Regions from separate parts of the Marinococcus sp. LNHM5E3-2.1 genome, predicted to be linked through region 2. Evidence: a T-box and tRNA genes for the amino acid it is inferred to sense, from the RefSeq annotation. Region 2 holds a T-box; the other regions hold tRNA genes.

Region 1 (7,353 bases), on a different contig from region 2:
TACGAGGAAGAAGGGAACTAATATGGCAGTCATGTCTTATATTCAGGCAATCAATACAGCGATGAAAGAAGAAATGGCGCGTGATGAAAATGTGTTCGTACTGGGCGAGGATGTCGGTCTGAAGGGCGGGGTCTTCCGTGCGACCGAAGAACTGCACAGCACTTACGGAGACCAGCGCGTCATCGACACTCCACTCTCCGAATCAGCGATCGCAGGAGTGGGCATAGGAGCTGCGATGTACGGCCTCCGCCCGGTAGCGGAAATGCAGTTTGCAGACTTTATTATGCCGGCAGTCAACCAGATTGTGTCCGAAGCAGCGAAAATCCGGTACCGTTCCAACAATGACTGGTACTGCCCGATTACGATCCGGGCACCGTTTGGCGGCGGGGTGCACGGCGCCCTGTATCATTCCCAGTCAGTAGAGGCGCTGTTTGCAAATACGCCGGGACTGAAGGTCGTGATTCCGTCCACCCCTTATGACGCGAAAGGGCTGTTGAAGGCTTCGATCCGGGATAACGACCCGGTGCTGTTTTTTGAGCATAAGCGTGCGTACCGGATGCTTAAAGACGAGGTACCGGAAGAAGACTACACGGTGCCAATCGGAAAAGCGGCGGTCAAACGGGAAGGCACTGATGTCACCGTGATTACATACGGACTGTGTGTGCATCTGGCCAATCAGGCCGCCGATACACTTGCCGCAGAAGGCATTGATGTGCATCTGGTGGATCTGAGAACCGTCTATCCAGTCGACCAGGAAGCAGTCAAAGAAGCCGCAGCTAAAACAGGAAAGGTGCTGCTTGTCACCGAGGATAACCTCGAAGGAAGCATCATGAGTGAAGTGTCGGCCATCATTTCCGAACACAATTTATTTGATCTCGATGCCCCGGTCCGGAGACTGGCTGCTCCCGATGTTCCGGCCATGCCTTACGCTCCGACACTTGAAAAAGAATTTTTAATGAACACGGATAAAATCACGACAGCGATACGAGATTTGGCGGAATTTTAGGAGGGTATCAAGGATGCGCAAAGAAGTAACCATGCCGCAGCTCGGGGAAAGTGTCACCGAAGGCACGCTATCCCAGTGGCTTGTAAAACCGGGCGATAAAGTAAAAAAATATGACCCCATCGCAGAAGTACTTTCGGATAAAGTGAGTGCAGAGATCCCGAGCTCTTATACAGGCGAAATCAGCGAACTCGTCGCTGAAGAAAACGAAACAGTGGCTGTGGGCACGCTCATATGCTACGTGGAAACAGAAGAAGCACAGCCGGCCGCGGCAGAAGAAACTGAGAAGCCTTCTGCAAAAACGGAACAAACGGCTCCGGCACAACAAACAGCCGGGGAGGACGAGAAGTCGATGAAAAAAAGGTATTCGCCGGTGGTATGGCGTCTCGCCCAGGAGAACGGTCTGGAGCTTGAAGAGATTGAAGGCTCCGGTAGACAGGGGCGCATTACAAAAAAAGATGTTGAAAAAGCGATCCGGGAAGGAGCAGAAAAAACCAAACAGGAAGAAGCTGCACCTTCGCCATTTCCAATCTATTCAACAAAGCCTTCTGAAAATCAGGAGGAGCGTGAAGGCGACACTATTATTCCGGTAACCGGAGCAAGAAAAGCCATTGCAGACAACATGGTGAAAAGCAAGCAGGAAATTCCACACGCCTGGACAATGATTGAAGTAGACGTGACGGATTTGGTAGCGTACCGGAACAGTGTGAAGGACGAGTTTAAACAAAAAGAAGGCTTTTCGCTGACGTATCTGCCGTTTTTTATGAAGGCTGTGTCCGAATCCCTGCAGCTGTTTCCGAGTCTTAATTCCACCTGGGACGGGGACCGGATTATTCAGCGCAAGGAAGTGAATCTGTCGATGGCTGTGGCCAGCGAGGAAGCTCTTTATGTCCCGGTCATCAAACGGGCAGACGAAAAAAACATCCGAGGTCTCGCCCGGGATATGCAGTCTCTGGCCACTAAAGTCCGCCAGGGGACCATTAAGGCAGAAGAAATGAGAAGCGGGACGTTCACGGTGAACAACACTGGTTCATTCGGCTCGGTGCAGTCCATGCCGATTATTAATCACCCGCAGGCAGCCATTCTTTCTGTGGAATCGATCGTAAAACGACCGGTTGTCATGCAGGGGGATATGATAGCGATACGCTACATGGTTAACCTGTGTCTTTCCCTGGATCACCGGATTTTGGACGGCCTGCTGTGCGGACGGTTTTTAGCTGATTTAAAGCAGCGGCTTGAAAATTATAAAGGCACCGAAAACATTTAAGAGAGGTTCCCCGAGGGAGCCCCTCTTTTTTGGGCATAAAAAAGAATCGTTCTTATTTACAAACGGACTCCTCTGCGCTAAAATCAATGTACATACAAAACGTAATCATTACGATAAAGAGGTGCAATGATGAAAAAACTATTTGTTTTAGGGGCAGCTGGGGCAGCCTTTATTTCTTTAAGCGCATGTGGTTCAGCAGATACTCAGGAAGAACAGGGAACAGAAGGTGAGGAAAAGCTCGAAGTGTACACCACACTTTTTGCCTGGGAAGACTTCACAAAACAGATCGGCGGCGATCATGTGAATGTAGAAAACGTCGTACCTGCAGGGTCGGATGCGCATACATATGACCCAACGCCGCAGACACTAACAAACATTGCGGAGGGAGATATGTTTGTTATGACTGGAAACGGGATGGAAGGGTTTGCCGACGAAGTGGAGAGTACTATTGGTAATCAGGATGTACAGATAGCCAGGGTGGCAGAGGCGGCCGGCGAGGAGGAAGCCCATGATCATGAGGAGGGCGAATCTGAAGAAGAACACGCTGAGCATGCTGAAGAAAGCCACAGCGGGGAAGAGCACGACCACAGCGGTACGGACCCTCACGTATGGATCGACCCGGTTCAGGCGAAAGAAGCAGCCGGCGTGATTAAAGACCAGCTGGTAGAGGCGGATCCAGATAATGAGCAGGCCTATGAAAGTAATTATGAGGAACTGTCGGCGGAGCTCGATGAATTAGATGAGCGGTTCCAGACTCTTGTGAATGAAAGCAGTAAAAATCAATTTATTGTTTCCCATGCAGCATATGGGTACTGGGAAGAACGATACGGATTGGAAGAAATTGCTGTTAACGGCGTAAACGCCCAGAGTGAACCTTCCACGCAGGAAATTAACAATATCATCGACACAGCAGAAAAAAATGACCTGAACGCCATTATGGTGGAGGAAAACATCCCTTCTGACACCACAGATGTTCTTCAGGAAGAAATCGGAGCAGAAGTGTATACGCTGAATAATCTCGAATCAGCCAGCGATGAAGAGATTGCTGATGGCGCGAGCTACGTATCATTAATGAATCAAAATATCGATAACCTTGAAAAAGCATTGAACGAATAACTTTTCAAGCTTCTCACTTGTGATTTCCTGTTCTTATCCGCTACAATGTAGGTATTCGGTGAAGGAAAGGAAGGATTTTAATGAATTTTGATTTTTACGTTAATGATATAGTACAAGCTTCCCGGGATGAAATCGAAGAAGCGGGCTACCAGTCTCTTCGTACCCCGGAAGAAGTTGATGAAGTGTTGAACAAGGAAGGCACGACACTTGTTATGGTAAACTCCGTGTGCGGCTGTGCTGGAGGCATTGCCCGTCCGGCAGCAGCTTACATGACAAATTATGATACGAAGCCGGACCGGCTTGTGACCGTGTTCGCAGGTCAGGATAAAGAAGCGACCGAGCAGGCCCGTTCTTACTTTACAGGATTCCCGCCGTCGTCCCCATCGTTTGGGCTCTTAAAAGACGGAGAATTGGTGCGCATGGTTGAGCGTCATGAAATTGAAGGCCACGAGCCGATTCAGGTTGTTCAAAAACTCGAAGAAGCTTTCGATCAATACTGCACAAAATAAAAAGTGCCCTCCGGGGGCGCTTTTTTTTGTAAAAAAAAGCTCCTTCCTAAAGAAGGAGCCTGTAGAATTTATTTTTCCAAATGATAGATGTTGCCGTCCTGCTCTACAGTAGTATCAACATCCGGAAATACAATTTCGCTTGTTTTCGGCTCGAATTCCTGGGAAGTTTCAAAACCAACCCGATAGTCATTACTTTTTGTTGAAGGGCCTTCCTCTTTTGTCACACTGTACCATAGTGTTTTGCCATTAGAAGCGATTGTTGTCTGCGGTTCTCCTACATTAGCTTTAAATGTTACTTCTGCCATATGCTATCCCTCTTTCTTCGTGTAAGATCTATTAAGGATTCTTCCCTCTGGAGCTTTTGATTTAAACGTCAATTGCAAAAATAAGAAATGGCAGGGAAGTGCCTTGACGCTCAGCTTTATATTCGTGGTATACTGTTTCGGAATACATAAATGAAAAGGGCGGAGACAAATGATTCAGACGCATTATGAAAAAATTCAGGAATACTTAAACATGAATGAAGAGATTTCGTACGAAGAGTTCCGTGATTACTACCAAAACGTCATCGATGAACTTGATGCAAACGCATCCGGCTATGAAGAAGATCAGGTGTGGAAGGCCTTGTTTATTACCGAGAGCATCATGTCCAATGCGGAAGACCGCCAGAAGCGGACGAAAAAAAAGCAGGAGTCCAAGAAGTTCGGAAAGATGCAGGAACGTTCCAGAGTGTATTCCCAGCATTTTACTAAAAGACTTCAGGAAGCAGGGTACAGTGAAGAGGATATCAACGAACAGTTTGAAAAAATGCTCGAAGGCTCTCCCGGGGAAGCGTAATTAAAAAATGGGTTGACTTTCATATTCGTTCATTGGTATAGTATTCATTGTCTTGTTAAAACATATGACAAAAGCGCCTATGGTGAAAGGGATATCACTCGAGATTCCGGTTCTCGCATTCCAGGTTCGAGTCCTGGTAGGCGCACCAATGAATAAATGTGTAAGCAAAGGAGCTATTCCTTTGCTTTTTTATTTGTTTTTAGGCTGGTACGAATGCAGAAGAGGGCGCTGCCGGGATGAAAGGCGCCAGTCAGTTTCCCTCTGCCTGTGTTTACGATATAATATAAGAACGAATGAATAAACTGAGAGGTTTTTTAGATGGGGAGATTCCGAATTGGATATCGGACGCTGAAAACAGCAGTAGGCACGGCTATATCCGTATACATTGCCCAGCTGCTGCAGCTGGATTATTACATATCAGCAGGTGTCATTACCATTCTTTGTATTACAACGACTAAAAGGGGCTCCCTGACTGTCAGCATTGAACGACTCGTTTCCTGTGTGATTGGGCTCGGGGTCGCTAGTGTATTCTTTGAACTGATAGGCTATAATCCGGTGGCCATCGCTGCACTCTTTCTCATCAGTATTCCACTCAGCGTAGCAGCGAACGCTGCCCGGGGTATCGTCACAAGCAGTGTTATCGTCCTGCACCTTTATACAGAAGAACAGGTGAGCGCAGGTATCTGGATGAACGAGCTCGCGATTATTTTTATCGGCATTGGGGTAGCTTTAATTATGAACCTTTATATGCCGAGCAGTGAAAAAAGCCTGGCCCAGGACCAATTAAGCCTTGAAGACGCTTTTCGCAAAATTTGGGAGGAATACGCAAACTACCTTCGTTTTGGAGATAATATCTGGGACGGGGCAGAATTTTCGGATGCAGCGAAGATTATTGATGAAGCTAAAGGAAAAGCCCTGAGAGATATAGATAACCACTTCCTCCGGGATGACGACTACTTTTATCACTATTTCCGTATGAGGGAAAAACAGTTCTCGGTACTCGAGAGTATCCTGCCGTTTATTTCTTCGATTGATCAGTCAGTGCCCCAGGGCCATAAAATGGCTGATTATATGGATGAATTAAGCGACGCTGTCTCCCCGGGTAATACTGCCGGCTATTTTTTATACCGTCTTGACGAAATGAAGTATGAAATTCAGCAGATGGAGCTGCCTAAAACAAGGCATGAATTCGAAATACGTTCCTCTCTGTTTTATATTTTGTATGAAATTGAAGAATACCTGCTCATTAAAAAAATGTTTAAGCCCGATCCGAAGCGTACCCATACAATATCGGGCAAACGATTAAACAGACAGATGGCACGCAGAAACAAATAAAAAGCAGAACAAGTGGGTATGAAAACCCGCAAGTTCTGCTTTATCCGATACATACAAGGATTGACGTTTATTTAAAACATCACCGCTCCGCCCATTAACAGGCTGCTGCCGACAAGCGCAAAGATCATAATGTAAATAATGACTTTCTGCATTCTAACCCCCGCTTTCAATAAAAACTGATGCTCAAATTATAACACAGCAGGCAAAAAAATATATAATAAACCTAAGCAACCCGCAAAGGAGTTATAATAGTGATGGCAAATCAGGAACGTTTAATACAGGAATTTATCGAACTGGTGCAGATAGACTCGGAAACGAAGCATGAAGCCAAAATCGCAGATGTCATCAAACGCAAATTCCAACAGCTTGGCCTCGAGACAAAAGAAGATAATGCCAAAGCCCTGACCGGACACGGAGCAGGAAACCTGGTCTGTACGTTAAAAGGCACAGACAGCACAAAGCCGGTAATTTATTTCACCTCTCACATGGATACAGTCGAACCGGGGAAAGGTATTGAACCCGAAGTGCAGGATGAATATATCGTTTCAAGCGGGGAAACCATTCTCGGAGCTGATGACAAAGCAGGGATTGCGGCGATGCTTGAAATGATAAAAGTACTTCAGGAAGAAGACGAGCCTTATGGTGATGTTCAGTTTATCATCACAGTCGGGGAAGAGTCCGGCCTTGTGGGCGCAAAGCATCTTGATACCGGACTTGTGCACGCCGATATGGGTTATGCGCTTGATAGTGACGGACCGGTTGGCACGCTCGTCACGTCAGCGCCGTACCAAACGAAAATGCACGCGACTATTTACGGAAAGAAAGCGCACGCAGGTGTGGAGCCGGAAAAAGGCATTTCAGCCATCAGTGTTGCTTCTAAAGCAGTGACTAAGATGCCGCTTGGACGAATTGATGAAGAAACAACAGCCAACATCGGAAGCTTTGCCGGAGGCACGCAGACAAATGTCGTATGTGATGAAGTCGTGATTTCTGCTGAAGCACGCTCCTTTAAACCGGATAAGCTGAGCAGACAGATAGCTGCGATGCGCGGGGCTTTCGAAGAAGCAGCAGAAGAAATGGGCGCCGAGGCATCTATTGACATACAGCCAATGTATGAAGGATACGTGCTGGCTGAATCAGATGATGTGGTGCAGCGTGCTGTGCAGGCCGCCAACCGGCTCGATGTGGAGCCGAGAACTGTACAGAGCGGAGGCGGCAGTGATGCCAACGTGATTTCCGGCTACGGCATACCTACCATCAATCTGGGCGTCGGGTATGAAAATATC
Region 2 (7,353 bases):
GTATTAGAAATAGATGATGAAAACACCCCATGTATTATTCGTCTTCGTTATTAGGAAACTCTTCAGGCATCCCATCCGATTTCTCGTCATCCCCACAGGCGGTCAGGGCACTGGAAGATACCAGCATGACAAGTGTTACGATAAAAATATTGAACCAACGACTCATGTCTTCGCTCTCCTTTTGGGTAAACCATGTAAGATGGCTCTGAAATTTGAAGATTTATCTCCATAGGCCATACCCGATAGCGGCATAAATATAACAATAAGCCCTTCCCGATAAAACAGGAAAAACACTCCGGGGCACGCGATGGAAGAGGTTTAGGCCAAAATCATTCGTTAGCTATAAGGAAGTTTTAAATATTTGTAAAGATTGTTTCTTTGACGTGTTCAACGAGACAAATAAGTGGTATCTTGAGGATGGGAGCGATCTCCCAATCGCCATCTCCCTTAACATGTGATACCCACCTTGAAAGCCAGCCGATTGAGCTGGCTTTCTTTCAGTGATATTAAAAATTTCATGCACCGTAATTAATTTATACAAAATTTTATTTCATTTTTAAGTGCATGCTTTTAATGTGTTAAGAATATTCGATTTCCTCCCATATTTGCACCAACCGTGGCAGGGGAAGGGCTTTGAGAACCACATGAGCTTGACGCCCCCGGGGATAGTGATCATCGATAGCTTCGATATGCACCAAGTTTTCTTCGCGAAGAAAATAAAACACGTCCTGTAATTGTTGTTCCTGTTTCGCACTTAAATATAATAAAGCCGGATGGCCCTTTATTAAGAGAGTGGAAACGTCTTCTTCCGCGTGCTTATTTAGGCGATGAAACGCTTCTTCTATTTTCCATTTCATGATGGATTCCTCCTTGAATGGTTTTTGCTATTCGTTCGAAACTACTAAGTCTAATGAGTGCTCATGAAAATGCACACCCTAGAGTGCCTCCAAACATTTTTCTTTTAAGGCCACTTCTCCCCGATATTTGTGGTTCTTCTTCTACAATAAAGGCATGAGATGAGCATTTCTTTATAAGAAAATGAGAAATGAATGAGAAGGACATGTAATATTAAAGGAAAACAGGCATTTCTCTAGGCAGTTTACCTTTATAACAAGGAATAGATCGAACAACATCCATCATAGTCCTTTTCAAATAATTGGCTGCTATTATGGAAAAAGAAATATGGTCAGCTATTCATGGAGGTGTTCGATGACCAGTGCAAAATACGTTCTTTATATGTATGGCATCGTTTTATTTATTTCATGGAATTTGATGCTTTTATTAGATCAGATGCACTATACGATAGAAGACAAGAACAAAGGGGTCCTATTTATCTGTACGGTAACACCGCTCCTATTTCTTCTTGTTCATGTCTATCACAAGCATCGAGCGGCAAAAATGATCGTAGTATGGGTGTTAGGCGGATTATTCCTCATCAATACGATATGTTTTTTTGTCGTTCCATAAAAACATAATAAAAAAATGATCTTCTCTAACGTATTAGGAGAGATTATTTTTTTATTATCAAGAATGCCTCCCAAAAAGTACACATTAAGAGTCAAAAAGATAGAGTATATACAATTGTTTCGCAGAGGTACCCGTTTGATGGAAGAAATCATGAATAATAAATTTAATTAGAAATGAAGGCTAAAAATTCTTTGCCGAATTCAGAAGTGCCTGACTGCCATAGTCCTTGTTCAGACATAGTCGTATGAAGCGATTCGTGAAAAATCAATCCATTGTTGTATAAATCAATGACTATTCGATCGTAAAACCCACGTTCAGAATCTAGTTCTGGGAAGGCCATGGTCAGTATAGAAGATTTTGCCCCCATTGAAATATTCGGTTTACTCCCCTCTTTAAAATGAATATTTGGGTTATCCAAAAAATAGAGTATCCTCAAATGCCATTCATTAAATTCATCAATATAAGTTAGAAACATTTGCTTTTTATTTTCTCCAATATGAAGCTTAGGTGTATTAGAAAGGGCATTCATTAATTTCACTCTTTTTTCTGACTGATGCGTCTTCAAGGCCACATTATATACTTGCATAGCAATCGTTAAAAACTCTTCACTCTCTGCTAATTGCTGAATATCATGTCCTTCTTCTTCTAATATTTTCAACCTCTCGTCCATATCTGAGAGTACTTGTTCTCTTCTTTTTGTAGCAGGACCTACAAACACTTGGCCAAAAAGTTCTGATAAAAGCCCTCCTGCCACTGGAACTGCACTTAAACTTCCTTTTGCAATCGCATGGCCCACTTCTTTCGTCTTATCTTTCAATTATTGACACTCCTTTTTCCAAATGTGCTTTACCTATATGATTGTAAATTACAAAAAATCATTTTTATTTCATATTGAGATTATCTTTCCTTACTTATTTTTTCATATAATCCAAATCAAGTACATAACAAGGAAACTATTGCCAACTATTCTTTGGATCAAATTTCTATTTATGGAGCGTTGCAAAAGGTAGACCTTTTTAGTCATTGTATATGTCGACCTAAAAAAGCACTATTGCGTACCAAAAGGTCTTGAATTATTTTTAGCACGTTCTAAAAAGAACATGGATGTTTTGGCACGCTATTAAACTACTTTGCCATATTTACTTGATTCGGAGTCGGAATGACCTTCTAATAGGCTTGTCGTAATTCTATAAAACAGCTGAAGTAACGAAGCCGATAATAAAAAGCATAAATAAACAGCAGCGCCCTCTAGAAAGATAGCGCTGCTGTTTATTTATAATGATTTATTGTTTCAGTGTCCTATACGCAGAAAGCTTTTGTTCTTCGGCAGAAACCGATAATATTCTTCGGTGCCGTATATACATCAGACAGCTGATGGCCAAAAGGAGGGAAGCAATGATGAAAACGATGCGCACTCCCGCTGTTTCCGCCAGTCCTCCAACCAATAATGAAGAAAGGCCAAAAAAGCTGGTCAAAATAACGTCTCTGGAAGAAAATACCTTTGCCAGCTGCTTTTCTTCCGTATGGGCTTGAATCAGAGAAATTTGCGTAACTTCCTGAACCTGCGTCGGAATACCGATCAAAAGGGAAATGAGCAGGGCGAAAGCGTTGGAAGCTGGAAACGCGAACCAAAAGGTGAATATCGCAACACAAAACGAGCTGCCGATTAAAAAATACCGGGCTTTAGCCTGAAGAGCTTTTTCAAACCGGAAGCAGAGCATACCGCCAATCATCAGGCCGGCGAAAAACGAAGCATTGATGTAACCCCACCACGACTCATTTTCCTGAAGCACATCGGCAACATACACATACAGTAACGCAGCGATCCAGATGGCTGCTGTTAAAGAAGTGATGCCATCGACAATAAACATGGTGCGCAGCGGACGATGCTTCCATACATACTTCCATCCCGATTGAATGGTTTCTGCCATCGATGAAACCGACGAGGTTTGCAAAGAAGCGTCGCTGCTCTCAATACGAACACCAAGAAGCAGTAAAGGAATTATCATAAAAGTAAGGGAAGTGCCTATAAACACTGCACCTGGTGGAAACAGTACGATGAACAGAGCGCCAACAGGCCACCCGGTTAATTGAATCGTTTGGTCAGAAACGGACATCAGGCTGTTTGCCCAAACCAGAAAGCGCCGAGGGACGATTCTGGGAAGAGAAGCGTTCCGGGCAGGCGTGATCCAACTGTCCAATACGGCAATCAGGCCCACAATGATCAACGCCCAAATTAAAAATGAAGACCCGATAGCTGTTAAAAGAAGCATGGGCAGGGTCATCAACAGCAGCCCTTTACCGATAGATGCCGAAGCTAAAATCGATCTCAGGTTCCCTTTTTCCAGTATCAAAGGAGCGAACAAGCCGCCAAGAAACCGGGAAAACGTATTGATAAAAGGAATAAGAGAAACGAGAAACACGGAAGAAGTGCGTTCGTAAACGACGCTGATGATACTTACAAGATAAAAAATATCGCCGGCACTGGCGATGGACTGATTACTCAACAACAAAAAGAACGAACGTGTGCTGCTCATCATATCACCCACTGTATTTAGTTTTTATATGGGGAAGATGAGCTGCCTACATGAGCTTTCGTCCTTTCGTGAAAATAGTTTTGTTGGATGCTTTAAATATGGTTGTTATTAAAATATCACAATTTATGGAAAAAGCACAGTCTCGAAAACCATTTTTGTAATTTTAAGGTTGATTTTTCTATCTTTTACATATACACTTCTTCATTAATAAATCATATTCGGGGAAGAAGAGAGTAATGATGCGGCCGGTCTGGCAGCGACTCAGGGACGGTGGAAGCCTGGGAAACGGTGCATGATGAAGCGCACTTCGGAGGAACGGTCTGAAACCAAGTAGGAACCGTCGGGTCATTTCGTTATCAATGGGCAAGGAGGTTCTTCGGAACAATCGGAGTGGTACCGCGGGTAAGATCTCGTCTCTATACAGAGGCGGGATTTTTTTATGCTATAAACAGGAGGAAAAGCAGATGATCGAATACGAAAAGCATTATGCCGAAGCCATTACCCCGCACATTCAGCATGTGTTGAATGTCGAGGAGGTCCAGGCGTTGATTGAATATCCAAAATATGAGGGGCAGGGAGATCTGGCGTTCCCTTGCTTTGCGCTGGCCAGGCATTTCCGAACCAATCCTAAGGAAATCGCTGCCGAGTTGGCCGACAGCATCAACAGCCCGTTATTTGAAAACGTGGTGGCAGATGGACCATATGTGAATGGGTTTTTAGATAAAGCAGCTGTCAGTCAGCAACTTCTTCAGCGCATTCAACAAGAAGGAACGAATTACGGGACGCATGCATGGGGGAGAGGGAAGACCATTACGCTGGATTTTTCGTCACCTAATATTGCGAAGCCCTTTTCGATGGGGCATTTACGGTCGACGGTGATCGGTAATGCCATGGCGAACATTGTCCAAAAGTGTGGATACACCCCGGTCAAGATTAACCATGTGGGGGACTGGGGGACCCAGTTCGGAAAATTAATGGTGGCTTATACGCGCTGGGGATCGGAGGAGCAGGTACAGCAGAATACGATTAAAGAACTGCTGGATTTGTATGTACTGTTCCATGAAAAAGCGAAGACTGAGCCGCATTTGGAAGAAGAGGCACGTCAGTGGTTCCGAAAGCTCGAACAGGGGGACGAAGAAGCAGCCCTTCTCTGGCGTTGGTTCCGGTACGAATCCCTGCAGGAATTTTCAAAGATTTATAATCTATTGGGTATAGAGTTTGATACGTACCACGGCGAAGCCTTTTATAACGATCGGATGGAGGGGGTGGCGCAACTGATTCAAGAGAAGGAGCTGCTGGTAAGATCCGAAGGAGCAGAAGTAGTCGATTTGAGCGACCATCAGCTGCCGCCGTGCCTGATTCGAAAATCCGATGGGGCTACGCTATACGCCACACGGGATCTGGCCGCGGCAATCTATCGGCATCAGAAGTACGGGTTCGATCAATCGTACTACATTGTCGGAGACGAGCAACGCCTGCATTTTCAACAGCTGTTTTTGGTTTTGGAAAAGATGGGATACGATTGGGCGAAGGGAATGATCCACATCCCGTTCGGCTTTATACTGCAAAATGGGAAGAAAATGTCGACGAGAAAAGGAAAAGTGATTTTACTGGAAGAAGTGATTCAGGAATCCATTGATCTGGCGCAGCGAAATATTGAGAAGAAAAACCCGGAGCTTGGGCAGAAGGAAGAAACTGCGCGTATAGTCGGTGTTGGAGCGATTATTTTTCATGACTTAAAGCACGAACGGCAAAATAATATCGAATTTCAATTCGAGGATATGCTGCGGTTTGAAGGAACGACAGGGCCGTATGTACAGTACACGCATGCAAGAGCCTTTTCGATTCTAAAGAAGGCCGGTTATCAGCCGTCTTCAGTGGAGCAGGGATTAACGGATGCTCCGAGCTGGAATGTCATCAAAGCGCTGGCAGCTTTTCCGTCGGTTATTGAAAGAAGCTACCATCAGAGTGAGCCTTCGGTCATTGCCAAGTATTTGATTCATTTAAGCCAGAGCTTCAACAAATACTACAATCAGGTACGCATACGGAGGGAGGACGAGGAGCTGCCAGCCAGACTGGCCCTGGTACATGCAATGGCGATTGTGTTGCAGGAGGGGTTGCGTATTCTTGGTGTTCAGGCACCCGAAGAAATGTAGAAGAGATTCAACTAATAATATACCCCGTTAAACCAACGGAGCCATCAACCGCCCGGGGGAGGAAGAAGGAAAGACGTTTTCTTTCTTTTGGCTGCCTCTCCATCAGCGGCAAGTATTAGTGTCGGGGTATAGTGATTACATTTATCGTCTGTAATAGTTTTCTCAAGCTTCTATAACTAAACAAGGAGGTGTTACTAAGATGATTCATTGCCGAACGATCAGGAAACGGGACTATATTTCTCTACCGTTGCTTTTTGATGTATTGGGGTACACGAGCACGCCAGAGGATATCGTTAATCGCATGGACCACTTAATGCAGCTGCCGCAATACGAAGCAATTGTCGCTGTAAATGATAAAGAAGAAATTTTCGGGTTTGTTGGCTTGGGGCATATGCATTATTTTGAAAGAACGGGCACATATGGAGCTATTTTAGCTATGGCAGTGAGAGCAGATAAACAGCGCCAAGGCATTGGAACAATTTTAATCGAAGCCGTAGAGGTCTGGGCGAACCACCTTGGATGTGATGGTGTAGTAGTTTCGAGTGGTAATCGAAATGAACGGAAGGCGGCACATCAGTTTTATCAAAAACATGGGTATCTTCGCGAAGGCTCGAGCTTTGTGAAACGTTTGGAGGAGAGCGGGAGCAAAAAATAATGATTCGGCTAAACTTCAGCAAAAAGGGGGGTTATCGATGAGAGAATACTGGATTTCTGGCAATAATACGGTTTTACACTGCCTGGACAGTTCTCCGGATACTAGGGAGACAACTCCTTTATTTATTAGTCCGGGATTATCCGAACCTGCTGAAAACTATATTGATACGATCCGGGCGTTAGAGCCCCGGCGGTGTATTGTTTTTGCGCATCGGGGTAGAGGGAAAAGCAGTGCGCCAACATCAGGATATACTTTGGAGGACCATGTGAATGATATAGAGGCAGTTGCGAATTTCTTTGACCTTCACCGCTTTTATCTGATGGGGTATTCGTGTGGCGTTTCCTACGCCTTGGGTTATGCGCTACGACAACCCTCCAGGCTGGAGGGATTAATCTTAGCCGAATACCCCGCAGTCGATAAACAAATGGGTCCGGGATGGGCTGATCATTACTTGCAGACCTCATATGGAGACCAAAGAGGTAGCGATCTCATGGACGAGCAGGTCGTTCGGGGAATCGAACGAGATGCCCGGGAGTTC
Region 3 (7,353 bases), on a different contig from region 2:
GAAGCTTGACACTGTAGCCGATTCTATTTTTTCATAGTCGTTCAGCAGGTTAATCACAGCTTCTTCAAGACCTTTATGAGCAATGTTGGAATTTTTTAATTCAAGCACAAGCTTCATTTCCTCCATGCCTGTTTCCTGCAGAAGCTGCTCCAGACTGACGATTTTTTCCTTGCGGTACCTTTTATGCATCCACGCCCCCGCGCTTAAATCCTGCAGTTCCTTGTATGTATATTCGTGAACACTTCCGGAAGCACCGGTTGTACGTTTCAACAGCGTATCATGAATCAGCACCGGTACCCCGTCTTTTGACAGCTGCACATCTGTTTCAATTGCGTCTGCTCCGTCTGTGACAGCCTGGCGGAAAGCCGACATGGTGTTTTCCGGACGGCGGTCTGAAGCCCCCCGGTGGGCTATAATTGAAGTCAAAATATCTTTCCTCCCTGCACATAACCGTACAAAACCTGCTCTATGAGTGCAGGTCAGGTAGATGCCCTACTGTCGGTTATCATCGTTCTTTTTTGCTTCTTCTGCTGTTTTTATAAACCCCATCTGCAGTCTAAGCTTCTCTTAGTTATATATTCACATTATGGGCTTTGAAAATCAACCATTAACGTTTTTCTATAAAAACTGAACGGCCTTCAAACAGCTTTTTTGATTTTCACCAGATAAAGCAGAACAGACAGCTGCAGCTAGGGCAGATTTAATTATTCTTCTGCGTTTTTTGAGACAGAATATATCTTTCACTGATACCAAAATAACGCACTTCCCCGCTGCCGTTTAGTGAAAAGGAAGATAAGCCCGAAGATACGTTTGTTTCTTTTGATAAGCTGGTAACCTCTTCGTGCATCTGAATCGTCTGAATGCTCGATTCTGTATCATACCAATGGTATCCGAACAGACCAGCAACCCCCAGACCAATCACTGTGATAATTGTATAAAATTTTCCCATGTCCCCCACTCCAATTGCGTTTCATATGATAAATAATGCTATGGCTGCAGCCCCCCTGCCGCAGATTTCTTAATTTATATAAGCTTCTAGTTATTACCCTATATTATACACTTCAAAGATGATACAGGCTTTAATCATTTTTCGTTTATTTATGGGCTTAACCCTGCGAAATACAAAAAAACTCCGCCAGGGCGGAGTTTTACAAAAGCATGGATGTATTTAATAGTACAAGCGCAAGCAGCGAGCTTCCGTACAGCAGGGAACAAAGCTGCCTGCTTTCTTTTGCATCTGCACTCGTAATCCACAGGCCATAAAACAGATACGTAAGCACGGCAAACAACATCAGGGATAAAACAATAATAATCATTTTAGCTCCCTTCCCGCTTTTTGTCAGAATCTTTAATTTAATTTTAATGTATGCGTTCGGTCATTTCAAACCTTTTTCGCTTATAGACACATATTTTCTCTAAGGCAACTTTTAGACCGGACCGGATTGAACAACAAACCCCCGGGCCCAGGGCCCGGGGGTAACTTATATATTATGGCGCCCTAGGCAGGATTCGAACCTGCGACCTACAGCTTAGGAGGCTGTTGCTCTTCCCCTGAGCTACTAGGGCTTATGTGTATAACTATGACCTTTGCTCCGGTGAACAAAGACAAATGTAAGAATACGTGGAAATGCGCTCATTGTCAAGATTTCCTTTCAAAAGCACCTGATGAAAGAAAGCACCCAACCGACAAGTTGGATGCTTTCTTCTGTTTTGTTATTTCGTTACTCTATATTCACGAAGCATGTGAGCGAATATCTGCTCGATATGCTTTTTCTCAAGCTTTGTGCAGTCTTTTGGTTTTTTGCCGGCTTCGGCGATTACCCATTGGTTGCTGCGCGTGTCGATCAGATACAGTTTGTCGTTTGGAAGGAAGACCTGGCTGAGCGATTTCTTTTTCGGTTCATCCAGTGTCAAATCAACCATGACATCGATGTTACGATCAAAGTGGCCGCTGACAGAGCCTTTTAACTCGGACTCCAGAAGTTCAATCGTAAATGTTTCATCCCTGAACCGTTTTCTGTAGTCTTCTTTTTCCAGCCCGCCCTGCTCCACAATTTCCGTTAAGACTTCGTCGAAATCTCCCCAGAGCTTATCAATACATTTGCTGATTCGTTTCATTTTTTCTGCTGTACTGTCTTCCGTATCGTTTTTATGAAAATCAAATTCTTTTGACCAATCCATCTAATCCCTCCTAGAACTCTTAGCAGTTTTTCTTCCCGTTTCCGGAAAAGCTCACACTAGCATTTTATCTTGTTGACTCCCCTGTGACTATAGATTCATGCAGAATTTGTTAATTTTTTAGATCCAGCCACGGTACTCCATTGCTTCCTGCAGCCGGTCCATCGCGAAAATCATTGCACCGTTTCTGTTGGTGGTCTTGTGTTCGTAGGCTGATTTTTCCGTTTGTTCGTATGCTTCGAGTATAAATTCCTTCATCCGTTCATTAATTACATCTTCAGACCAATAGTAGTTCATATGGTTCTGAACGGATTCCAGATACGACACGATAACACCACCGGCATTCACTAAAATATCCGGATATACTGCCTGGCCCTGGTCCTTTAAAATATGATCTGCTTCCGGTGTTGTCGGTCCGTTTGCAAGCTCCATAATCTTCGGGGCTTTTATCCGGTCTGCATTATCTTTTGTAATAACGCCTTCCATGGCAGCAGGTATCAAAATATCAGCGTCAGTATAAAGAATGTCCATGTTATTTTCGAGCAGATAGTTTTCTCCGTATTCCTGCAGGCCGCTGTTTCCTGCTTTTGCCTGCTGGGCTCTCGGAATATCAAGCCCCTCCTCATCATACAGGGCGGCTTTGGAGTCGCTGACGCTCACAATTTTACATCCTAAATCGTACAGCAGTCTCGCGGCGATCTGTCCGGCGTTGCCAAAACCCTGTACGGCCACGCGTATGTCTTCGGGACGTTTGTTCTCCTGCTCAAGCATTTTTTCGATAATATATACAGCGCCGCGGGCCGTGGCTGATTCTCTTGCTTTTGAACCGCCGACAAGAGGTGGCTTGCCGGTGATAACGCCGGGCTCGTGACCGCCTGCCATCCGGGAGTAGGTATCCATCATGACGCTCATGACCTTTGGATCCGTATACACATCCGGGGCGGGCACATCTTTATTGGGACCCAGAAGGTCAAACAGGGCCTCTGTGTATCCTCTGCTGACCTGGCGAAGCTCACGGTCACTCAGCATGGAAGGATCACAGACGACACCTCCCTTTGCTCCGCCATGCGGAATCTGAACAAGCGCGCACTTAAACGTCATCCATGCGGCCAGCGCCTCCGTTTCCTCTTCATCCGTTTGTGGGTGAAAGCGGAGCCCGCCTTTCACCGGACCAAGCACATCATTATGCTGCGTCCGGTAGCCGGTAAACATCTGGGTGTGGCCGTCGTCCATTTCCACCGGGAACTGGACCTCCACTTTTCTTTTCGGGTATTTCAGTATTGTTTCTACAGTATTTGGCAATTGAATAAGCTGGGAGGCTTCAGCGATCTGTTGATGCACAACACCGAGCGGCCCCTGGTTATTTTGTCCGGTCATGCTGTTCTTCCTTTCTATTGGACTGACGCCCCTAAAATATTTTGTGCGTGTTTTAGCGCAAACTCATGTCCTTCCTCGTCAAAGCTTGCTACAGCATCCTGATGGATGACGATATCGAAGCCTTTATTATAGGCATCTACTGCTGTATGAAGAATACAGATATCGGTACAGACGCCGGCAAGGTGAAGCTCGGTAATGCCGCGTTCTCTCAATTTCAGTTCCAGGCTTGTTCCTGCAAATGCACTATACCTTGTTTTGTCCACCTGCCAAACATTCGGCTGATGTCGTATAGATTCATACAGACTCTGAATGCTTCGATACAGATCCCTTCCCTTCGTTCCAGCTATATTATGGGGAGGAAACAGCTTCGTTTCCGGATGATACTCCTCCCCTTCTTCGTGACGGTCGAGGGCAAATACGACAAAATCATCCGCGGCCTGATAGGTTTCAATTAATTGATAAATAGCGTTTTCGATTTTCTGACCCGGCTCCCCGCAGGTAAGTGCACCTTCTTCCGCTACAAAATCCATCGTGTAGTCAATCACAATAAGGGCACGCGAATAGCTCATCAGCCTTCCCCTTCCTTTTTATAAATGCCGCACCAGCGGATTAAAAAGTCTGCGTACACTTTCGTTACGTTTTTTACACTTTCCAGGTCCACCCATTCATCCGGTTCGTGCATTTTTGCGCCTGATGGGCCGTAGCATGTAACAGCCGTATCATAATAAAGGCCGTAATACCGGGCATCTGTCGTTACCGGAATCGCCTGTCTGCCGCATTGTTTTCCGGTCACCAGCTCATGGGCTTCATCGAGTTTGGCAAACAGAGGGTCATCCTCAGGCATCACCATACCCTCCGCATGAAAACCAAAGGATTCAAAAGACGGAGGATTCTCGCGAAGCCACTCATCATCTTTTGTTTTATCAAGAATCCAATCGATTAGATCCTGTTTGCCTTCGGCCGGGTCCTTCCCCGGGTAAACCGCAGAACGAACCTCAAGTGTCGCTTCTACAGGAATATTGGAGGCAAAGTCCCCGCTGTGCATCGTTCCTACCTCCACGTCGATCGGCTCTTTCATATGGGCAAATTCCGGCGGCTTTTGTTCATCCCGGTTGACGTATTCCCGGTAGCTCTGCAGAGCCTCAATCACGCTTTGTGCTTTTTCGATGGCATTCGCTCCGACGCCGCTTTTATCCGACTGCAGATTGCTGCTCGTATCGATATGAATACGGAGCCAGAGGCTTCCAAGCTGGGCGGTGGATGGGCACTGCCCGAACGGTTCCGGAATGAGAACGGCATCTGCCAGATGTCCGGCGTTCGCTGCAGCGAGCGTCCCATTGCCTGTTGCTTCTTCCTCGATAACCGTTTTGATGGAAAAATCAGCTGCTGGTTCGTAGCCTGCATCCCGTATGGCTTTATAGGCATAAATCATTGCCGCCACACCGCTTTTCATGTCGAGCACCCCGCGTCCGTAAAGGCGGTCTCCAATACGCTGCGCTCCCCATGGATCCACGCTCCATTTGTGCTTTGGCTCCGGACTTACAACGTCCACATGGCCCTGGAAAAGCAAACTGCTGCCTTCGGACTTACGGGAACTGCGCGGTGCTTTCGCCACTACTACCGGCCGGCCTGCGTAGGACCACTCGCTTGGGGAGTACCCCGGAAGAGAGCTGATTTCTTTTTCATCGACATCCACTGTTTCTACGTCCATCTGCAGCTCGTTCTGAAAAAAATTCTTTAAGTATAATTGAAGGGATCCTTCATATTCGATCGTACTCGGAAATCGTGCGATCGTCTGTAAAAACTCTATTTCCTCTTCCCACAGATTATCAACTGAAGCTAATACTTTTTGACTGGGATTGATAGTCTCTGTCACTCGCTTTCCCTCATTTCTAAAAAGACTCTTTTACTCTCTTCGACTTTTCCCATTTTGACTTCAAAGTATGCTTCCGGTTTGAAAGTATTAGTTATTATAAAAACAGCTTCGGGCTGTAGACGCCACCCGTTTTTGCATATAAAAAAAGGGAAACGACTAAGCGCCTTCCCCCTGAATCAATACGGAACTGTCCCACTGCAGCCAAAAACCTGCCGAAAACCAGGCAGCTGCAAGCGCCAGTGTAAAAAAGAGTACGCCCCATACCTGCGCAGGGACGCGGCTCACCCGGTGCATCCCCGTAGCATCTCCGGCGTCCCCCGGCATCTGCAGACTCCGCTGCAGAATGATCCAGGCCGACCGGACTGACTGGATGACCAGAAGTACGCCGAGCATGAACATAATCCACATCATAAGCATTACCATATTTTCAATGAGCAGGTACAGACCCCCACCCGAAGCTGCCAGTCCCCAGACGATCCCGGCAGGATTACGCACCCAAAGAAGCGTATTCCAGATGAGCAGTCCTACAAGGGCTATCATGAGTCCGCTGTACCAGCCGGAGGTGAATACCCAGCTGTAAAGAAGAGCCATCCCGCTTGCAAACGGATAGCCGGCGAACGTTGTAAGCGCCTGGCCAAGCCTCCCTTTATGACCGGTTTCAGCAAGTCCCTCTCTCGTATAAAATAAAGAGATCGAGCGCACTTTCCCACCGGTGGCAAGCGCCATGAAGGCATGTCCGTTTTCGTGCACCATTGTCTGAAACAGCGATAAATAGGTGCCAAGCACTGGTGTGTACGTAAGAGCCGTTAACACGACAGCTGCTGTCAGAAAAAACAGGATCGTTTCCATCATGACTTTTTTTCCCGGGCGTGAAGGGGAAGCGGACGATGACTTGCTACCGCCTGCTTTAACGCCTGCTGCATGTATCCCATCCCGCGGTATTCCCGAAGCGGAAAAACGGTTCTCTCCATGGGCAGTATCCTCGTGATGACCGGATCGTATTTTTTGCCGAGCAGCACTACATACCGGTCGTATTCATTCATCTGCTTTTCCTGCCACTGCTGTATGCAGAAAGCCCGGGAGATTTCCTCCTGCTGTCTTTTTCCAAATGTAACATCGTAATTTGTGTTAATAAGCTCCTGCGGGTACATAAAACCGTGCTTGCCTGAGAGCACGGCCCACTGATCAGCGAATGCCTCTGCGTAAGCCCGGCACAGCTGATGGAACGTACTCTGGTATACGTGCTTTACAGGCAGAGGCCCAAGATCCGGCTCCGTGTCCCAGGCTTTTTTCGCCCCGCAGGGAATTATCGCGAGCTGTTTCAATGCCATTCACCTTATTTCCTTGATTTTCGCTCACGTCGTTTGTGGTCGCTTTCCGTTTTCCAGGTATAGAGGGCCGGCACCAATAAAAGCGTCAGCACTGTCGAAAAGACAAGACCCGTCACAATTGCTGTTCCGAGTGGCTGAAACAATGGATTATCCCCCAGAGCGATCGGCAGAAGACCGGCGATAGACGTGAGGCTCGTCAACAGAATCGGCCGAAAACGCTCTTCTCCGGCTGCCACAACGGCTGTCCGCACGGACTCACCGCTTCGTATGCGCTGTTCCATAAATTCTATCATAACGACCGCATTCCGTACGACGATACCGGCAAGACTGACTGCCCCCATCATCGACATGAATCCGAGTCCTGTCTGTGTCAGGAACAAACCGAGAATCACCCCCGCAATTGCTACATACACTGCACTCAAAACTATAAACGGAATACGCAGCGAATAGAACTGCAACGCAAACAATATGAGCAGCAGGAACACCACAACTATGAAGATCTGTCCAATATCAATAAATACATCGTTTCGTTCGGACGTTTCTCCACCTACCTGGACACTGACGCCGCCGTACTCATTTTCAATTGAGTCG

Evidence for each region. The T-box of region 2 lies ahead of argS (arginine--tRNA ligase). A T-box ahead of a tRNA ligase gene usually reads a tRNA of that ligase, here a tRNA-Arg.
Region 1: it encodes a tRNA-Arg, which carries the amino acid that the T-box ahead of argS (arginine--tRNA ligase) is inferred to sense. The anticodon was not compared.
Region 3: it encodes a tRNA-Arg, which carries the amino acid that the T-box ahead of argS (arginine--tRNA ligase) is inferred to sense. The anticodon was not compared.

The regions. Positions count from the first base shown of each region.
Region 1 covers NZ_JBQLIB010000012.1:57,482-64,834, forward strand. The annotation lists gene ACTRXH_RS12935 (thiamine pyrophosphate-dependent dehydrogenase E1 component subunit alpha) at 1-21, shown strand, start outside; gene ACTRXH_RS12940 (alpha-ketoacid dehydrogenase subunit beta) at 23-1,006, shown strand; gene ACTRXH_RS12945 (dihydrolipoamide acetyltransferase family protein) at 1,020-2,270, shown strand; gene ACTRXH_RS12950 (metal ABC transporter solute-binding protein, Zn/Mn family) at 2,400-3,386, shown strand; gene ACTRXH_RS12955 (BrxA/BrxB family bacilliredoxin) at 3,467-3,895, shown strand; gene ACTRXH_RS12960 (hypothetical protein) at 3,964-4,200, opposite strand; gene ACTRXH_RS12965 (hypothetical protein) at 4,370-4,732, shown strand; tRNA gene ACTRXH_RS12970 (tRNA-Arg) at 4,806-4,880, shown strand; gene ACTRXH_RS12975 (aromatic acid exporter family protein) at 5,051-6,067, shown strand; gene prli42 (stressosome-associated protein Prli42) at 6,139-6,219, opposite strand; gene ACTRXH_RS12985 (M20/M25/M40 family metallo-hydrolase) at 6,322-7,353, shown strand, end outside.
Region 2 covers NZ_JBQLIB010000004.1:10,870-18,222, forward strand. The annotation lists gene ACTRXH_RS06795 (EexN family lipoprotein) at 35-166, opposite strand; gene ACTRXH_RS06800 (hypothetical protein) at 579-857, opposite strand; gene ACTRXH_RS06805 (hypothetical protein) at 1,631-2,284, opposite strand; gene ACTRXH_RS06810 (MFS transporter) at 2,751-4,004, opposite strand; T-box leader at 4,217-4,425, shown strand; gene argS (arginine--tRNA ligase) at 4,472-6,160, shown strand; gene ACTRXH_RS06820 (GNAT family N-acetyltransferase) at 6,360-6,815, shown strand; gene ACTRXH_RS06825 (alpha/beta fold hydrolase) at 6,853-7,353, shown strand, end outside.
Region 3 covers NZ_JBQLIB010000001.1:203,847-211,199, reverse strand. The annotation lists gene ACTRXH_RS01090 (glycerophosphodiester phosphodiesterase) at 1-426, opposite strand, end outside; gene ACTRXH_RS01085 (hypothetical protein) at 701-949, opposite strand; gene ACTRXH_RS01080 (hypothetical protein) at 1,149-1,316, opposite strand; tRNA gene ACTRXH_RS01075 (tRNA-Arg) at 1,492-1,566, opposite strand; gene ACTRXH_RS01070 (hypothetical protein) at 1,714-2,181, opposite strand; gene ACTRXH_RS01065 (Glu/Leu/Phe/Val family dehydrogenase) at 2,299-3,555, opposite strand; gene ACTRXH_RS01060 (cysteine hydrolase family protein) at 3,570-4,124, opposite strand; gene ACTRXH_RS01055 (ArgE/DapE family deacylase) at 4,124-5,431, opposite strand; gene ACTRXH_RS01050 (M50 family metallopeptidase) at 5,588-6,283, opposite strand; gene ACTRXH_RS01045 (DUF6884 domain-containing protein) at 6,280-6,762, opposite strand; gene ACTRXH_RS01040 (efflux RND transporter permease subunit) at 6,768-7,353, opposite strand, start outside.